Regions from separate parts of the Pseudomonas sp. TCU-HL1 genome, predicted to be linked through region 2. Evidence: predicted binding sites of a transcription regulator. Region 2 holds the regulator's gene; each other region holds the start of a gene.
What was found. The regulator FliA, encoded in region 2, starts transcription of late flagellar genes. The targets are predictions, from matches to a motif close to CTAAAGTTTNNNNNNNNNNNGCCGNTAA.
Positions count from the first base shown of each region.

Region 1: the regulator FliA is predicted to act here: its motif matches at 3,714-3,741, upstream of THL1_RS07205 (methyl-accepting chemotaxis protein).
Region 3: the regulator FliA is predicted to act here: its motif matches at 3,021-3,048, upstream of THL1_RS06445 (methyl-accepting chemotaxis protein).

Region 1 is NZ_CP015992.1:1,550,083-1,556,466, reverse strand. It holds gene THL1_RS07215 (CAP domain-containing protein) at 1-541, opposite strand, end outside; gene THL1_RS07210 (putative bifunctional diguanylate cyclase/phosphodiesterase) at 628-3,102, opposite strand; gene THL1_RS30270 (PSPA7_2676 family Cys-rich small protein) at 3,514-3,666, shown strand; gene THL1_RS07205 (methyl-accepting chemotaxis protein) at 3,845-4,999, shown strand; gene THL1_RS07200 (response regulator) at 5,259-5,624, shown strand; gene THL1_RS07195 (chemotaxis protein CheA) at 5,646-6,384, shown strand, end outside.
Region 2 is NZ_CP015992.1:4,204,642-4,211,025, forward strand. It holds gene THL1_RS19500 (protein phosphatase CheZ) at 1-548, opposite strand, end outside; gene THL1_RS19505 (chemotaxis response regulator CheY) at 568-942, opposite strand; gene fliA (RNA polymerase sigma factor FliA) at 1,025-1,771, opposite strand; gene fleN (flagellar synthesis regulator FleN) at 1,768-2,601, opposite strand; gene flhF (flagellar biosynthesis protein FlhF) at 2,669-4,006, opposite strand; gene flhA (flagellar biosynthesis protein FlhA) at 4,022-6,145, opposite strand.
Region 3 is NZ_CP015992.1:1,395,019-1,401,402, reverse strand. It holds gene THL1_RS06455 (inorganic phosphate transporter) at 1-1,396, shown strand, start outside; gene THL1_RS06450 (helicase HerA-like domain-containing protein) at 1,511-3,004, opposite strand; gene THL1_RS06445 (methyl-accepting chemotaxis protein) at 3,130-5,007, shown strand; gene THL1_RS30265 (hypothetical protein) at 5,077-5,247, opposite strand; gene THL1_RS06440 (CBS domain-containing protein) at 5,259-5,684, opposite strand; gene purU (formyltetrahydrofolate deformylase) at 5,733-6,384, opposite strand, start outside.

The DNA of each region.
Region 1 (6,384 bases), 2.7 Mb from region 2:
TCAGGGGACGCGCAGCGGCGAAACGCTTGCTGCCACACCGACGCGGTTTGGCCCGCGCGGCGTTGACCTGGGCCAGCAGCGTCCGGCCCGCCGAGCGGGCATCGCCCAATTGCGCGCTGGCCAATGGCCGCGCAAGCACCACGCGCCACTGGTTGCCATTGCGGCTGATGCCAATATCGGCCACCTGCCGGTCGAGCAGGTCGCTGCAGTAATCATTGCGGAGCATCTTGAAAGCCGCCCCAGCGTCACGCGCCCCGGACAGCCGGATGGTGCGCACCTCGCCCGCCTGGTAGCCGGCGTTGCTCAACCCCCTTCGCAGCTCCCCCCGATACTCCACCGGCAAGGCCACGCTGGACTTCAGCACCAGCGGCGGCGCCCCCTGGACCGTGCGCCACCCGCAACGTTGGCTGTGGGTACGGTAGTCGTTGATGGCGGCCAGCAACTGTCGCTCATCGCCGGCCTGGGCGGGGTTGGCGAACAGGGACAACAGGGCGACGGGGAGCAACGGAGCCAGGCGAAAGGTGCGAATGATCGGGGACATGACAGGGCTTGCGAGAGGGGAATGATGACATCGGGACCGGGCTATGACTGCGGCGCCCAGGCAAGGTTCAGCACCTTGCCGGGAAATCAGTGCTCGGCCATCGACCGCGCGTGCACGTACTCCCTGAACCGCTCGGCCGGCATCGGCGGGGAAAACAGGTAGCCCTGGTAGGTCTTGCAGCCATGGCTGAACAGGAAGGCACGCTGGGCTTCGGTCTCGACGCCTTCGGCAATCACGGAAAGCCCAAGGATCCGGCTCAGGCTTACGATCGCGCAGGCAATGGCCGCATCGTTGGGGTCCACCAGCACATCGCGGATGAACGACTGATCGATCTTCAGCTGGTCCAGCGGCAGGCTCTTCAGGTAGGACAGCGACGAGTAGCCGGTGCCAAAGTCATCCAGGGACAGGCCGATGCCGATTTCCTTCAGCTCCATCATCTTGGCAATGGTGCTTTCCATGTCTTCCACCAGCAGCCCTTCGGTCAGTTCCAGCTTCAGCTTCTTCGGATCGGCCCCGGTGCACCTCAGCACTTCCAGCACCTCTCCGACGAAATCAGGGTGGTGGAACTGGCGTGCGCTGACATTCACAGCCATGCCCAGGCGGGCGGTTTCCGGATGCTTCGACCAAGCCGTCAGCTGGGCGCAAGCGCTCTGCAGCACCCAATGCCCCAACGGCAGGATCAACCCGGTTTCCTCGGCCAACGGCACGAACTCGGTGGGCAGGATGGCGCCGCGTTCCGGGTGCTGCCATCGCATCAGCGCCTCGGCCCCGATCACCTGCCCTTCGCTGTTCACCTGCGGCTGGAAATGCAGCACGAGTTCCTTGTTCTGCCAGCCCTGGCGCAAGTCTGCTTCGAGCCGGGCACGTGCCGTGGCGACCGCCTGCATCTCCGGGTCGAAGAACCGCATGGTGTTGCGACCCGCCGCCTTGGCGCGGTACATCGCCAGGTCCGCGCGCTTCATGATGTCGTCGACGGTGTTCAACTGGCCCTGGAACAGGGCAATGCCGAGGCTGGGGGTGCTGTGATGGTCGTAGCCATCCAGCGGGTAGGAAATGTTCAGCGCGTCGATGATCTTCTCACCAATCGCCTTGACCTGAATGGCCGCTTCCGGAGGGCTCTCATTCAGGTTCTCCAGCAGCACCACGAATTCGTCGCCGCCCAGCCGGGCCACGGTGTCACTTTCGCGTATGCAGTTGGAAAGGCGATGGGCGACCTGCTGCAGCAGCATGTCCCCGCGGTCGTGCCCCAGCGTGTCGTTCAGGGCCTTGAAGTTGTCCAGGTCGATGAGTATGACCGCACTGGTATGCAGGCTGCGGGCGCTGACTGCCAGCAGATGCTGCAAGCGATCCAGCAAAAGTCGCCGGTTGGCCAGACCGGTCAACTGGTCGTAGAAGGCCAGTCGCTTGACCTCCTGTTCCGCCGTCTTGCGGTGGGTGATGTCGGTGTTGATCGACAGGACGGATTGCGGCTGGCCGTCATCGTCCCGTACCAGGGTGCGGTGGCTTTCCAGGGTGATCAGGCTGCCGTCCCGGCGCTTGAGCGTGACCTCGCCGGCCCAGTCCCCCACTTCGATCAGCCTGTCGGTTGCTTCGTTGAACGCGGATTGGCCCTGGTAGATCAGTTCCTGCGCCGATTGGCCCAAGGCCTCCTCCTTCGACAATCCGTACAGGCGCTCGGCGCTCTTGTTCCAGTACAGGATGCGATGGTCCATCCCATGAACCACGATCGCATCCTGGGCCTTGTCCAGTAACGACGCCTGCTGGCGGAACTGCCGCTCGCTTTCGCGCAGCACCGTGAGGTAGCCCTCCCGCTCGGCGGCGTGCGCTTCCATCTCCCGGCGGATCTTGCTCCCGTAGAGCATCGCCGCACTGACCATCAGCAGCACGAACAGCATGATGGCGTACTCGATCCGGCGCAGGAATTCGACCGACTCCAGCTCCTCTTCCAGGAGCTTGCTTTGAATCAACCCGACGCGCTCCCGCACGGCGGCAAGCGAGGCGAGCAGCTCGGAATACTTCCGGTCCATGGTTGCCATGCGCTTGCCGGCATTGTCCGACTGCCCGTCGCGAAAGTACGAAAAGATCAGCAAGGCCTCGTTCACCATCTCGACCATCGCCACGTCGACGGCGTCGACTTCATCCTTCAGCGCCAGCGCGTAGGCCTGGATATCCGCGCTGTGTTCGACCTGGTTTTCGATGCGGCCCTGCAACTGCTGCCGTGCCGTCGCCAGGTGATCGTTGAAGGCACGCAGCGCCTCGCTCATGTTCCGGTGTTCGGCCTCGACATCGTGGGTGTCGAACACGTTGTTGCCCGGCGCGTTGACGGCCGAGGCCAGGCTGCCCAGCGTCGAGTAGCTGGACAACTGCAGGACCCAGGACTGGTTGGCCTTGATGGAGCGGTGATAGGTATCGACGATCAGGTGATTCAGCAGCACGCTCAGTACGACGACCAGCACGTCGAAGCCGGCGAGGAAGAAGTACATGCGGTGCCATCGGGCCGGGCGCGAGCGGGTGCTGAATATGGCCTGCCCTGCTGCGTTCTCGCTCTTGAAAAAATCCATTTCACGATCTCCAGCATGCCTTCCGACGCACGAATCAGAAACGGCATCCGAACCCCACGAATCGACGGCGCCGGCACGAACCGCAACGAGCATCGACCCGCCCGAAGCGCTGTGTTCGACCGCCAACCAAGCATAGTCGGCAAATGACCAGCTAATGCCGGCACCGGCCCGCAGAGCGGCACAATCCTTCGCAGGATTTCGCCCCCCGCCGGGACATCCGGCCAAGGGCTATCCGCCCGCCGGGAGGCTCATCCCGACCAACGGCGCCACCGTTCGACCGTTTAGGTTGCCGGTTCTAGGGACGCGGTCGATGCTCGAACACGATCCATGCCTCCAACAAGAACAAGGCAAGTGCAGTTCCATCCACCACTGCCCGATCGAACCAGGGGGTACGCCCCCGGGAGAGGAGCCATGCGTATTCGTTGCTTCCTGCTCGGTTGCCACTGGACCGAGGGATTTCGTACCGACGTGGGCGCCGTGCCCATGATTTGCCAGCGTTGCCTGCGCTGCGGCGCCCATCGCTACCTGAGTCTCGTGGAGGACGAGACGGAAACAGCAGGATGAATAGCGAAAAAAGAGGCTGGATAGCTATTTGACAGTACCCATTGACCCTCTAGTTTTATCCAGCGTTGCCGATGGCCTTTTCACAGGCTGCGGGGAAACACCGCACAACCGGGCACAGTAGTTTTCACACAGCCTGGGGCCGTCTTTCGGTCAATCCATCCTGGCAAGGGAGTGCTCCATGTCGCATCCGTCGTCCGCCAACCCGCTCAAGGGCGTGGCCCTGCATTCCCTGATCTGGCTGGCCTGCGCCGGCATGGTCGCCGTCGATGTGCCGGTGTGGCTGGTGCTGGGCGGTGGCTGGCTGGCCAGCCTGTCGCTGGCCTGGCTGCAACGGGAGGCCCGCCCGGCTACGGCGCAGGCGAACGCGCAGCCGCTGGTGGCAGCGCCCGATTGGCAACAAGCGCAGGATGCGGTGGATGAGCACCTCGGCACCCTCCAGGCCCATGCGGGGCAGATTGACGGGCTGCTGCAGGACGCCATCGTTCGCCTCGGCGACAGCTTCCACAGCCTCGCCGCACGCATCGACCAGCAGCGCGCCCATTCCCATTCCCTGATCGAGCGCTACGGCAATCAATCCAGTGACGACGAAGGCATGAACTTCCAGGAGTTCATCGCCACTACCCGCAACACCCTGGGCCTGTTCGTGGAAGCCACCCTGGAAACCAGCCAGACCTCCCAGGAGCTGGTGAAGCGCATGGACCGGGTAACGCAGAAGATCGCCGATATCCTGAAATCCACCCACGACATGGACGCCATCGCCAAGCAGACCAACCTGCTGGCGCTGAACGCCGCCATCGAGGCCGCGCGCGCCGGCGAGAGCGGCCGGGGCTTCGCCGTGGTGGCGGACGAAGTGCGGGCACTGTCCACGCGTTCCACCGGCTTCTCCGAGCAGATTCGCGAGCACGTGGACGTGGTCTATCGCGAAATCCAGGACGCGGAAAAAGCCATCGCCCAGCTGGCGGACAAGGACATGGGTTTCGCCCTGGATTCCAAACAGCAGTTGCACCACATGCTGGAAGACCTGGAAAGCATGAACCGCCACACCCTGAAGGTGATCCAGGAACTGGACCGGATCGCCCTGGAAGTGGGTGGCGGCGTCGACCAGGCCATCACCGCCCTGCAGTTCCAGGACATGAGCAGCCAGTTGCTGGGGCAGATGCGCAAGCACTTCGCCAAGCTCGGCGGGTTCGCCGCCGGCCTGGGTGGCCTGCGCGCAGTGGCGCCGGAGCACTGGGCACAGCGGGTGGACGACGAGACCGGCGAGCTGCGCAAACCCGTCGCCAACCCCGTCAGCCAGAGCAGCGTGAATGCCGGCGAGGTGGAGCTTTTCTGAACCGTTGATCGTCCGAGTGGTGCCGTTCATCCGCACGACGAATGACTGACGCCAAGAGCTGGACGCCCATATTGCGCTCATCTACACCTAAGCATGGCCACTAGCCATCAATCGAAAAGACAAGGTTTACGTAGGTTGGCGCAGAGCGAAGCGAAGCCCAACGAGCCCCTGAAAGCTCGCCTGTTGGGCTTCGCTTCGCTCAGCACCAACCTACAAAGGCTTCACCCCAGAAAAACGAGCGGCAAGGAGAGCGGCACTGATGAGCAAGCAAATCCTGATAGTCGACGATTCAGCATCCATAAGGCAGATGCTGAGCTTCACCCTCAAGGCCGCCGGCTACCTGGTGGATGAGGCCGTGGATGGCAAGGACGGCCTGGGCAAGGCCCAGAGCAAGACCTACAACCTGGTCTTCACCGACCAGAACATGCCGAACATGGATGGCCTCAGCCTGATCCGCAACCTGCGGGGGCTCGCCAGCTACCGCGCCACCCCCATCCTGATGCTGACCACCGAGTCCAGCGACGCCATGAAGCAGCAAGGCAAATCCGCCGGCGCCACCGGCTGGCTGGTCAAGCCCTTCGACCCGCCGAAGCTGCTGGAAGTCACCCGCAAGGTCCTCCCCTGACCCCTGCACAAGGCGCTTCCCATGAGCGACGGGATGAATCAGTTCCTCCAGGTGTTCTTCGAGGAGACCGAAGAGCACCTGGCCAGCCTCGAACTGCTGCTGCTGGGCCTCGACCTGCAGCAGCCTGATGCGGAAGAACTCAACGGCATCTTCCGCGCCGCCCACTCCATCAAGGGTTCGGCCGGCATGTTCGGCTTCGATGACCTGACCGCCGTGACCCACGAACTGGAAACCCTGCTCGACCGCATCCGCAGCGGCCAGATGGCCCTGCACGGAACAATGGTCGACCTCTTCCTCCAGGCCCGCGACGTGCTGATGCGTCTGCTCGACGCCCACCGCCAGCAGCGCCCGGCCCCGGACGTGCCCGTGGCGGAAACCGTCGCCCGCCTGCGCGAACTGCTGGTGGAGGCACCGGTGGCCAGCGACGACGGCGGATTCGGTTTCTTCGACAACGCACCGGGCACGCCCGAGTCGGCAATGGACGAGGACTTCGGCTTTTTCGACGATGCCCCCGGCATGCCCGTGCCGGCCGCAGCCGAAGCCTTCGGCCTGTTCGACGACGCGCCCGGCACGCCGGCCGGGTTGCCGGTGCCGGCCACCAGCGAACCGCCCAAAACCCTGGCCGCCCCACCGCCCGCCGCCGGCAAGCCTGCCAGCGGAGACGGGGAATCCAGCTCCATTCGCGTCAGCGTCGAGAAGATCGACAGCCTGATCAACCTGGTGGGTGAGCTGGTCATCACCCAGGCCATGCTCGGCCAGT
Region 2 (6,384 bases):
ATCACCTGGCCGGTGAGGTCCTGGTAATCCTGGGCTAGCAGGATGTCGTTGAGCTTGCCGGACAGTGCGTCGGTATCGCGCTGGCTGCGGGCGAGGAACTGCTCGATACGGCGGGCCAGGTCACGGAAACCGTCCGCCCCGATTTCCCGGCGCATGAAGCGCCCCCACTCCTCGCCCAACTGCTGGGCGTCATCGCTCAGCCCATTGAGCAGCGGCGCGCTCTCCTCCACCAGGTCCATGGTGCGGTTAGCGGCCTTCTCGGTCATATGCACCACGTAGGACAAGCGATCCGTCGCATCGGCGATCTGCGACATTTCCTGGGCGTGGGGCAGGTGCGGGTCGATCTGGAAGTTGACGATGGCGTTGTGCAGCTCGCGGGTGAGCTTGCCCACTTCCTGGTACAGGCCGCGATCCCGGACGTGATTGAGTTCGTGGATGAGTTGCACGGCATCGGTGAAATTGCCTTTCTCCAGGCTTTCCACCAATTCCCGAGCACGGACTTTCAGGGTCGACTCGAAGTCGACCAGCAGGTGTTCGTTCTGGTCCATGGTGCCCTCGCGGCTGGCGTCAGCCGTTGACCCGCTCGAAGATCTTCTCGATTTTTTCTTTCAGCACCTGGGCAGTGAAAGGCTTGACCACATAACCGTTCACACCGGCCTGGGCCGCTTCGATGATCTGGTCGCGCTTGGCCTCGGCCGTCACCATCAGGACCGGCAGGTGCTTCAGGCGCTCGTCGGCACGCACGGCACGCAGCAGGTCGATACCGGTCATGCCGGGCATGTTCCAGTCGGTCACGAGGAAATCGAAGTTGCCGCTGTGCAGCATCGGCAGGGCCGTGGTGCCGTCATCGGCTTCGGCGGTATTGGTGAAACCCAAGTCGCGCAAGAGGTTCTTGATGATGCGTCTCATCGTCGAGAAATCATCAACGATGAGGATTTTCATGTTCTTGTCCAAGTCGACCTCCGTACAGTCTCAAACGCCCCTCTTGCCGGGTGCGCCATTCAATTCTGAAAGCGGTGTGCGTTCAGCGCGCGCGCCATTCGCCGAGCCGCGCGCGCAGACGGGCCGCGCACTGGCTATGCAACTGGCTGACCCGCGATTCGCTGACCCCCAGCACTTCACCGATTTCCTTCAAGTTCAGTTCTTCGTCGTAATACAGCGCCAGCACCAGGCGCTCACGCTCCGGCAGGTTCGCGATGGCATCGGCCAGCGCAGCCTGGAAGCGTTCTTCTTCCAGATCTTGGGAGGGTGAGAATTGGGTGACACCGGCGTCCTCGAGCGCACCGCCCTGCTCGCCGTCCTGTAACAGGTCGTCGAAGCTGAACAGGCGGCTGCCCAAGGTGTCGCTCAGGATGCCGTAGTAGTCTTCGAGACTCAATCCAAGTTCGGCAGCAACTTCCTGATCTTTAGCGTCGCGACCGGTTCTCGCTTCAATCGTGCGGATCGCGTCACTCACCATGCGGGTATTGCGGTGGACCGAACGCGGCGCCCAATCGCCCTTGCGGACCTCGTCGAGCATGGCCCCGCGAATGCGGATACCGGCATAGGTTTCAAAGCTGGCGCCCTTGCTGCCGTCGTACTTCTTCGAGGCTTCGAGCAAACCAATCATCCCGGACTGCATCAGGTCTTCCACCTGAACGCTGGCAGGCAGGCGCGCCAGCAGGTGATAAGCGATGCGCTTGACCAGGGGGGCATAGCGCTCGATCAGCTGATGTTGCGAATCCCTTGCCTGTGCCTTGCTGTACATACGCAGTCCAGTGGCAGGTGTCATACAGGCGTTTCCGCGCTCGACTGTCTGACCAGCCGCTCGACGAAGAACTCCAGGTGGCCCCGCGGATTGGCCGGCAGCGGCCAGCTGTCGACCTTCTGTGCGATGGCCTTGAAGGCCAGCGAGCACTTTGAGCGGGGGAAGGCTTCATAGACCGCGCGCTGCTTCTGCACGGCCTTGCGTACCGACTCGTCATAGGGGACGGCGCCGACATACTGCAGGGCGACATCGAGGAAACGGTCGGTAACCTTGGTCAGCTTGGCGAACAGGTTGCGCCCTTCCTGCGGGCTGTGGGCCATGTTGGCCAGGACGCGGAAGCGGTTCATGCCGTAGTCACGGTTCAGCAACTTGATCAGCGCGTAGGCGTCGGTGATGGAGGTCGGCTCGTCGCAGACGACCACTATCACTTCCTGCGCCGCACGGACGAAGCTGACCACCGAATCACCGATGCCGGCGGCGGTGTCGATCACCAGTACGTCGAGGTTGTCGCTGATATCGCTGAATGCCTGGATCAGGCCGGCGTGCTGCATGGGCGAAAGCTGCACCATGCTCTGGGTGCCGGAGGCGGCCGGGACGATGCGGATGCCCCCCGGCCCCTGCAACAGCACGTCGCGCAGGTCGCATTCGCCATTGATCACATCGGCCAGGGTGCGCTTGGCCGTGAGGCCGAGCAGGACGTCGACGTTGGCCAGACCGAGGTCGGCGTCCAACAACATGACGCGGCGACCGAGATCGGCCAGTGCCAGCGAAAGGTTCACCGACACGTTGGTCTTGCCGACGCCGCCCTTGCCGCCGGTCACCGCGATCACCTGTACGGGATGAATACTACCCATTTCAAATACCTTGCCTTAGGGGCCATTTGGCGGTACTGCACCGCCCCTTGGGGCGGCTCATGATTCTTCAACCGGCGCGACGCGCCGGATTCTGGTAGAGCCCGGCGAACAGATCGGCCATGGCTTCTTCACTTGGGTCTTCCGGCGCCTGGAGGCTAACCGCTCGGCTCACCAACTGGTGGCTGCGGGGAACCTGCAGATCATCCGGGATTCGGGGCCCGTCAGCCAGATAGGCTACCGGGAGATGCTGGCCGATAGCCAGCCCCAAAACCTCGCCCAGACTGGCCGCTTCGTCCGCCTTGGTAATGACGCAACCGGCCAAGCCACAACGCTTGTAGCTGTGATACGCGGCCTTGAGCACCTGGCTCTGGCTGGTGGCGGCCATCACCAGGTAATTCTTCGCGTTTATCGCACGGCTGGCCAGCGCTTCGAGCTGCATGGCCAGGGCCGGATCGTTGGCCGGCAGACCAGCGGTATCGATCAGCACCACACGCTTGCGGACCAGGGGCGCCAGGGCCTGGGTCAGAGACTGCCCCGGATCGACATGGGTCACCGGCACGTTGAGGATGCGGCCCAGGGTCTTGAGCTGCTCCTGGGCGCCGATACGGAAGCTGTCCATGCTCACCAGGGCGACGTTCTGGGCGCCGTACTTCAGCACGTAGCGCGCAGCCAGCTTGGCCAGGGTGGTGGTTTTGCCCATTCCGGCCGGGCCGACCAGGGCGATCACGCCGCCCTCCTCCAGCGGTTCGACCTGCGGCGTGCGAATGGCATGGGACAGATGCGCCAGCAGCATGCGCCAGGCCTGGCGGGGCTCATTGACCTTGGCCACCTTGTCCAGCAATGCGCGCCCCAGCTCGGCTGGCAGCCCCATGCGCTGCAGGCGGCGCCACAGGCTGGCCTGCTGGGGACGGCGGCTCTGCATCTGGCCCCAGGCGATGGAGCCCAGCTGCACTTCGATCAGTTCGCGCAGGCCACTCAGCTCGAAACGCATAGCGTCCAGGGCAGTCTGGTCCACGGCGGCGGGCTTCGGCGCACTGACCGGCTCCACCGGACGCGGGCGGCTCATGGCTGCGGCCAGGGCGAACTCGGGCAGCTCCGATTCGATAGCGGTCAGCGGCTCACCGGCGAACAATTGACGGTCCTTGCCGGCATCGGCCACGGCGCGGGTGGTCAGTTCGGCCTGAGCCTGGACGATGCGCGCCTGCGTCTTGCGCAACTCGGCTTCGAGGACCGGGTTGGGCTTGCTCGGCGCCGGGGCGGGCAACGGGTAATCCAGCGCGGCGGTCAGCTCGACGCCGCCGGCGACCCGACGATTACCGATGATGGCGGCATCCGCGCCCAGTTCATCACGCACCAACTTCATGGCTTGACGCATATCGGCGGCGAAGAAGCGTTTGACCTGCATGGTCTTTGACCTCGGTTAGTTCTGCCCCACAGTCGCAACTATGGTGACCTGCTTGTTGTCCGGTATTTCCTGGTAGGCCAGTACGTGCATGGTTGGCACGGCGAGCCTTGCGAAGCGCGACATCATCGCCCGGATCGGCCCAGCCACCAGCAGGATCGCCTGCTTGCCGAGCATTTCCTGGCGCTGCGCCGCTTCCACCAGGGAACGTTGCAGCTTCTCGGCCATTCCGGGTTCGAGGAGAACGCCATCTTCCGAACCCTGTCCGGCCTTCTGCAGGCTATTCAGCAATATCTGTTCCAACCTGGGTTCCAGGGTGATCACAGGCAGCTCCGGCTCTAGTCCCACAATGCTTTGCACGATTGCACGGGCCAGCGAGACACGCACCGCCGCCACCAGCGCGGCGGGATCTTGACTCTTGGGCGCCACATTGGCGATGGCCTCGGCGATGGTACGGATATCACGCACCGGCACCTGTTCCTGCAGCAACGCCTGGAGCACCTTGAGCAGGGTCGAGAGCGAAATCATGCCCGGCACCAGCTCTTCGGCCAGACGCGGCGAGCTCTTGGCCAGGTTCTGCATCAGTTGCTGGACTTCTTCGTGGCCCAGCAACTCGTGGGCATGCTTGTGCAGCACCTGGTTCAGGTGCGTGGCGACCACGGTACTGGCATCCACCACCGTGTAGCCGAGGGATTGCGCCTGGTCGCGCTGGCTGGCGTCGATCCACACCGCCTCCAGGCCGAATGCCGGATCCTTGGCGGCGACACCATTGAGGGTGCCGAACACCTGGCCGGGGTTGATTGCCAGTTCCCGATCCGGATAGACCTCGGCCTCGGCGACGCTGACGCCCATCAGGGTCAGGCGGTAGGCATTGGGCAACAGATCGAGGTTGTCGCGGATGTGCACCGACGGCATCAGGAAACCCATTTCCTGGGACAGCTTCTTGCGCACACCCTTGATCCGCGCCAGCAACTGGCCGCCCTGGTTGCGATCCACCAACGGAATCAGCCGGTAACCCACTTCCAGGCCCACCAGGTCCACCGGGGTTACGTCCTCCCAGCCCAGCTCCTTGGTTTCCTGGGCGCGCTGGGCGGGCAGCAGCTCCTGCTGGCGCTGCTCCTCCTGCACGGCCTCTTCCTTGACCTTCTTCTGCTTCTGCCAGATCCACCAGGCGCCACCGGCAGCCACCAGGCCAAGGCCGATGAAGGAGACGTGGGGCATGCCCGGCACCAGGCCCATGGCAATGAGGATGGCGGCAGATACCGCCAGCGCCTTGGGCGAAGCGAACATCTGCCGATTGACCTGCTGGCCCATGTCCTCGGAGGAGGACACGCGAGTGACCATGATGGCTGCCGCCGTGGACAGCAGCAGCGAAGGAATCTGCGCCACCAGGCCGTCGCCGATGGTCAGCAGGGAGTAGATGCGGCCGGCGTCGCTGAAGCTCAGGCCGTGCTGCAGCATGCCGATGGCCATGCCGCCGATCAGGTTGATGAAGAGAATCAGCAGGCCGGCGATGGCATCACCGCGGACGAACTTGCTGGCACCGTCCATGGAGCCGTAGAAGTCGGCCTCCTGGGAAACTTCGGAGCGACGCTTCTTGGCCTCGGCCTGGTCGATCAGGCCGGCATTGAGGTCGGCGTCGATCGCCATCTGTTTGCCGGGCATGGCATCCAGGGTGAAGCGTGCGCTCACTTCGGAGATACGCCCGGCACCCTTGGTGACCACCACGAAGTTGATGATCATGAGGATCGCGAAGACCACCGCACCGACCACGTAGTTGCCGCCCACGACCACGTCGCCGAAGGCCTGGATCACCTTGCCCGCGGCATCGTGGCCGTCCTGGCCGTGAAGCAGCACCACGCGGGTGGACGCGACGTTCAGCGCCAGGCGCAACAGGGTCGCCACCAGCAGGATGGTGGGGAAGACGGCGAAGTCCAGCGGGCGCAAGGCGTACACGGACACCAGCAGGACGACGATGGACAGGGCGATGTTGAAGGTGAAGAAGACATCCAGCAGGAACGGCGGCACCGGCAGGGTCATCATGCCCAGCATCACCAGCACCAGCAGCGGCACCCCGAGGTTGCCACGGCCCATGCCCATCAGGTTGTTGCGGACATTGCCGATCAGTTGCGTACGATCCACTGCTACTCCCCCACCCCTTTCGCGAAGCATTGCCCCGCACATCCAATCTTTTGACGCGCTTGCGCGTCCTGATTCTCCTTGTGCAAGAAGCTTTCCAACTTCGTTAAGGGACTGATCGAAAAGGATTAGTTCGGGAAATGCCGTGTAGGGGCGAATTCATTCGCCAAGCAGACCGCAGGTCTGCCCAGAAGACTCAGAAAGGGGCAGCTTCGCCGCCCTTGGCGAATGAATTAGCCCCT
Region 3 (6,384 bases), 2.8 Mb from region 2:
CGAGTTCATCAACGGCTTCCACGACACCGCCAACGCGGTGGCCACTGTCATCTACACCAAGGCCATGTCGCCCTATCGGGCGGTGATCCTCTCGGGGATCTTCAACTTCCTTGGGGTGTTGCTGGGCGGCGTGGGCGTGGCCTATGCCATCGTCCACCTGCTGCCGGTGGAGCTGCTGATCAACGTCAATACCGGCCATGGCCTCGCCATGGTGTTCAGCCTGCTGACCGCAGCCATCGCCTGGAACCTGGGCACCTGGTACTTCGGCATCCCGGCGTCCAGCTCCCACACGCTGATCGGCTCCATCCTCGGCGTCGGCCTGGCCAACGCGGTGCTCACCGAAGTGCCGCTGGCCGAGGGCGTTAACTGGGGCAAGGCCATCGACATCGGCCTGTCGCTGATCTTCTCCCCGGCCGCCGGCTTCCTGGTCGCCGCCCTGCTGCTCCTCGGCCTGAAGTGGATTTATCCGCTGTCGAAGATGCACAAGACCCCGGAAACCCGTAAGGAGCTGGATGAGAAGAAGCATCCGCCCTTCTGGAACCGCCTGGTGCTGGTGCTTTCCGCCATGGCCGTGAGCTTCGTGCATGGCTCCAACGATGGCCAGAAAGGCATCGGCCTGATCATGCTGGTGCTGATCGGTATCGTCCCGGCCAAGTTCGTGCTTGACCTCAACAGCACCACCTACCAGATCGAGCGTACCCGCGACGCGGCGACTCACCTGAGCCAGTTCTACCAGCGCCACACCGACACCCTCGGCGAGATGCTGGCCCTGGGCAAAGGCAATGGTAGCGAGATGCCGCAACTCTATCGCTGCGATCCGAAGCAGACCGAGCCGACCATCAACGCCCTGCTGCAGAAGCTCAATGGCGTGGCCAACTACAACGACCTGAGTGATGACACCCGCGTCGAAGTCCGCCGCTACCTGCTCTGCCTGGACGACACCGCCAAGAAGGTGGGCAAGCTCTCCGAACTACCGGCCCGCGAAAAGGCGGACCTGGAGAAGCTGCGCAAGGACCTGACCGCCACGACCGAATACGCCCCGTTCTGGGTGATCCTGGCCGTCGCCCTGGCCCTTGGCATCGGCACCATGGTTGGCTGGAAGCGCGTAGTGCGCACCGTCGGCGAGAAGATCGGCAAGCAGGGCATGACCTATGCCCAGGGCATGAGCGCCCAGATCACCGCCGCGTGCGCCATCGGCATGGCCAACATCTACAGCTTGCCGGTGTCCACCACCCACGTACTGTCTTCCGGCGTCGCCGGCACCATGGTCGCCAACCGCAGCGGCCTGCAGGGCGGCACCGTGCGCAATATCCTGATGGCCTGGGTCCTGACCCTGCCCACCACGATCGCGCTCTCCGCCGCGCTGTTCTGGGTGGCCATCACCTTTATCGTCTGATTCGGACGAGCATGGAAAAGGGCGCCCTCGGGCGCCCTTTTTCGTTCCTGATCTTTATCATCTGTGGGAGCGAATTCATTCGCGAATGAATTCGCTCCCACAGATGATTTCCCCTCAACGACGCTTGCTGCCACCCAGCAAAGAGCCCATCAGGCCGCGCACCAATTGCCGGCCCAACTGGTTGGCCGCCTGGCGTACCGCCGTCTTCATTGCCTGGCTGGCGAAACTGCCCAGCAGCTCGCCAGCGAGATCACCGACCCCAGGCGAGTCCGTCGCAGTCTTGCCAGCCTTCTGCTCAGGCTCATTCACCGGCGCTGGAGCTGCACGAGCCGTGAGGATTTCGTACGCGGACTCGCGGTCGATCGGCTTGTCGTACCGGCCGGCCTGCGGCGAGCCACGCACCAGCGCGGCGCGTTCGCTGTCGTTCAGCGGACCGATTCGCGACTGCGGAGGTGCGATCGCCACGCGCTGGACCATAGCCGGCGTGCCCTTCTCTTCCAGGGTGCCTACCAAGGCCTCGCCAATGCCGAGCTCGGTGAGCACGGATAGGGTGTCGAATGTCGGATTCGGACGGAAGCCGTCGGCCACGGCACGCAAGGATTTCTGTTCCTTGGCGGTGAAGGCACGCAAGCCATGCTGGATACGCAGGCCAAGCTGGGCCAGCACATCGTCCGGAAGGTCACTCGGCGACTGGGTGACGAAGTAGACGCCAACGCCCTTGGAGCGGATCAACCGCACCACCTGCTCCAGACGCTCCTGCAACGCCTTCGGCGTGCCCGTGAACAGCAGATGCGCTTCATCGAAGAACAGCGCCAGCACCGGCTTGTCGGCATCGCCGCGCTCGGGCAACTGCTCGAAGAGTTCGGCCAGCAGCCAGAGCAGGAAGGTGGCATAGACCTTGGGGGATTCGTGGACCAGACGGCTGGCATCCAGCAGATGAATACGCCCGCGGCCGTCGCGGTCCGGCTGGAGGATGTCTTCCAGCTGCAGGGCCGGTTCGCCGAACAGCGCTTCGGCACCTTGCTGCTCCAGGGTGGCCAGGCGGCGCAGCAGGGCCTGGGCCGAAGCACCGGCGAACAGCGCGCGGTCCTCGCCAAGCAGTTCAGGGTGATCCTTGAGGTGGTTGAGCAGAGCCTTGAGATCCTTCAGGTCGAGCAGCAGCAGACCTTCGCGGTCGGCCACCTGGAAGGCGGCATAAAGTGCGGCCTGCTGGCTGTCGGTCAGCTCCAGCAGGTTGCCCAGCAGCAGCGGGCCCATTTCGCTCAGCGTGGTGCGCAAGGGGTGGCCGGATTGCCCGGCGACATCCCAGAGGGTGACCGGATACGCCTGGGGTTGATGGCCCAGCCAGGGCATGGAAGCAATGCGTTCGGCCACCTTGCCCTGGGGGTTGCCCGCCGCGCCGAGGCCACAGAGATCACCTTTTATATCGGCAGCGAAGACCGCCACACCGGCATCGCTGAACACTTCGGCCAGGCGCTGCAGCGTCACTGTCTTTCCGGTGCCGGTGGCGCCGGCGATCAGGCCGTGACGGTTGGCCAGTTTCATGGCCTGGGAGACGGCATTGCCCTCTGGGTCAGCGCCGAGAATCAGGGAACGTTGATCGGGCATTTCGCCTTCCTCGGGTTAAAGCTTTCGTTGATCCCCGCCGATATATAAACCGACGTTTCTACTCAGTTTTTCAGCACTCGCGTGCCATAAAGACTGGTGCCTGACCCAACCGGACGCAAGCAAACATGATCAAAAACCTCAGGTTCAGCCACAAGATTCTGCTCGCCGCCTCGCTGGTGGTCATTGCAGCCTTCTCGCTGTTCACCCTGTACAACGATTACTTGCAAAGGAATGCGCTCCGAGACGATTTGGAAAATTATCTGCAGGAAATGGGCGATGTCACCGCCAGCAATATCCAGAACTGGCTCTCGGGCCGGATTCTGCTGGTGGAAAGCGTTGCCGAATCCCTGGCCACCAACCCTTCGCCTGAAGCGGTGCCAGCCCTGCTGCAACAGCGCGCACTGACCTCCACCTTCGCCTTCACCTACTTCGGCACCCAGGACGGGCAGTTCACCATGCGCCCGGACAGCGCCATGCCCGAAGGCTACGACCCGCGCACCCGCCCCTGGTACCAGGGCGCCAAGAGCGCCGGCGGCACCACCCTCACCGAGCCTTACGTGGATGCGGCCACCAGCGAATTGATCATGACCATCGCCACGCCGGTGCAGTCCCTTGGCGTGGCCGGCGGCGACCTGAGCCTGCAAACGCTGGTGCAGATCGTCAACTCGCTGGACTTCGACGGCATGGGCTACGCCTTCCTGGTCAGCGCCGACGGCAAGGTCCTGGTGCACCCGAACAAGGACATGGTGATGAAGACCCTGCGGGACATCTACCCGCTGAACACACCGTCCATCAACACCGGTTTCAGCGAAGTCGAAGTGGACGGCACCACCCGCATCCTGACCTTCGCCCCGATCAAGGGCCTGCCCTCGGTGAACTGGTACATCGGCGTCTCGGTGGACAAGGGCAAGGCCTACGGGATGCTCAGCGAGTTCCGCAACTCGGCCATCATTGCCACCGTGATCGCCGTGGTGCTCATCATTGCCCTGCTGGGTATGCTGATCCGCGTGCTGATGCAACCGCTGCACACGATGGGCCGCGCCATGCAGGACATCGCCCAGGGTGAAGGCGACCTGACTCGCCGCCTGACGATCCACACCCAGGACGAGTTCGGCGAACTGGCCAGCGCGTTCAACCGTTTCGTCGAGCGTATCCACGGTTCCATCCGCGAAGTGTCTTCGGCCACCAACCAGGTGAACCAGGTCGCCAAGCTGGTGCTCAACGCCTCCAACTCCTCGATGAGCAACTCCGACGAGCAGGCCAACCGCACCAACAGCGTGGCCGCGGCGATCAACGAACTGGGCGCCGCCGCCCAGGAGATTGCCCGCAACGCCGCCGACGCCTCGCACCAGGCCTCCTCGGCCCGCACCCTGGCCGAAGACGGCCGCCAGGTGGTGGAGCGCACCATCTCCGCGATGAACGAACTGTCCGGGAAGATCCGCGCCTCCTGCGGCAACATCGAGACGCTGAACAGCAAGACCGTGAACATCGGCCAGATCCTCGAAGTGATCAAGGGCATCTCCGAACAGACCAACCTGCTGGCCCTCAACGCCGCCATCGAGGCCGCCCGCGCCGGGGAAGCCGGCCGTGGCTTCGCCGTGGTCGCCGATGAGGTGCGCAACCTGGCTCACCGCACCCAGGAGTCAGCCCAGGAAATCCAGCAGATGATCGAGGAGCTGCAGGTTGGCGCCCGCGAAGCGGTCACCACCATGACCGAGAGCCAGCGCTACAGCGAGCAGAGCGTGGAGATCGCCAACCAGGCAGGCTCGCGCCTGGGCAGCGTGACCCAGCGCATCGGCGAGATCGACGGCATGAACCAGTCGGTGGCCACCGCCACCGAGGAACAGACCGCCGTGGTCGACTCGCTGAACATGGACATCACCGAGATCAACACCCTCAACCAGGAAGGCGTGGAAAACCTCCAGGCCACCCTGCGCGCCTGTGCCGATCTGGATCAGCAGGCCGCGCGCCTGCAGCAGTTGGTGGGGAGCTTCCGCATCTGACGGCAGCCATGTGGGAGCGAATTCATTCGCGAATGATTTCGCTCCCACAGCGAACAAGAAGAAGGCGCCCTAGGGCGCCTTCTTCTTTTCTTCTTCCTGGAGCTTTCGCCACAACTCGGCGGCCTCGGGAAACTCAGTGCCATTTTCCTCGCTCAACTCGTCCGGGTCGTAGCGCCGCACACAGCCCTCACCCAGGGTGGGTGGCGGGCTGGACGTGGCGCGCTCACGTGGGTCGGCCATGGCCAGGCTCCTCAGACTTCCGGTGGTTGATCTGCGTCGTGCTGGGCAAAGGCCTTCACGGCACGCAGCACATCGCGGCGGCTGATCTGGCCGATGAGAACCCCCTCCTCCACCACCGGGAAGCGCCGTCGCTTGTCCCGCAGGAAGCGTTGGCAGACCTCGATGATGTCGGCCTCCGGAGACACCGTTTCCACCTGCGTCGACATGAAACTGCTGACGCTACCGCCAGCGGAGTCGTAATACGCGCTGGAAAGGATGGCGCGCAGGCAATCGCCCTCGGAGAGCATGCCGATCAGATGGCCCTGGGAGTCCACCACCGGCGCGCCGGAGATGCGGTGCTCGAGCAAACGGTCGGCTGCCAGGAAAAGGTCGGTATCGGATCGGAAGGTCACCAGATGGTGCGTCATGTAGTCGCGCACCTTGATCGACTTGAGCATGGGCGGGCTCCTCTGCCGGTGAACCGACGCAGGTGCCCGCCAACGGCATCAGTCGAACACGACGGTCTTGTTGTCGTGCACCAGCACCCGGTCTTCAAGGTGATAGCGTAGCCCACGGGACAGGACCATCTTCTCCACGTCCTTGCCGAAGCGAACCATGTCCTCGACGCTGTCGCGGTGGGTCACCCGCACCACATCCTGCTCGATGATGGGGCCGGCATCCAGCTCCTCGGTGACGTAGTGGCAGGTGGCGCCAATGAGTTTCACACCACGCAGCGAGGCCTGGTGATAAGGCTTGGCGCCGACGAAGGACGGCAGGAAGCTGTGGTGGATGTTGATCACCTGGTGCGCGTAACGCTGGCACAGCTCCGGCGGGAGTATCTGCATGTAGCGGGCGAGCACCACGGTATCGGCGTTGTGCGCTTCCACCAGGCGGGAAACCTCGTCGAACGCCGGCTGCTTGTTCTTCGGATCCACTGGCACATGGAAGTACGGAATACCGTGCCACTCCACCATGCTGCGCAGATCGTCGTGGTTGGCGATGACGCAAGGAATCTCGCAATCGAGTTCTCCGCTATGCCAGCGGTGCAGCAGGTCGGCCAGGCAGTGGGAGTCGCGGCTGGCCATCAGCACCACGCGCTTCTTCACTTCGGAGTCGGTCACACGCCAGTCCATGGAGAACTCGCGGGCAATAGGCGCG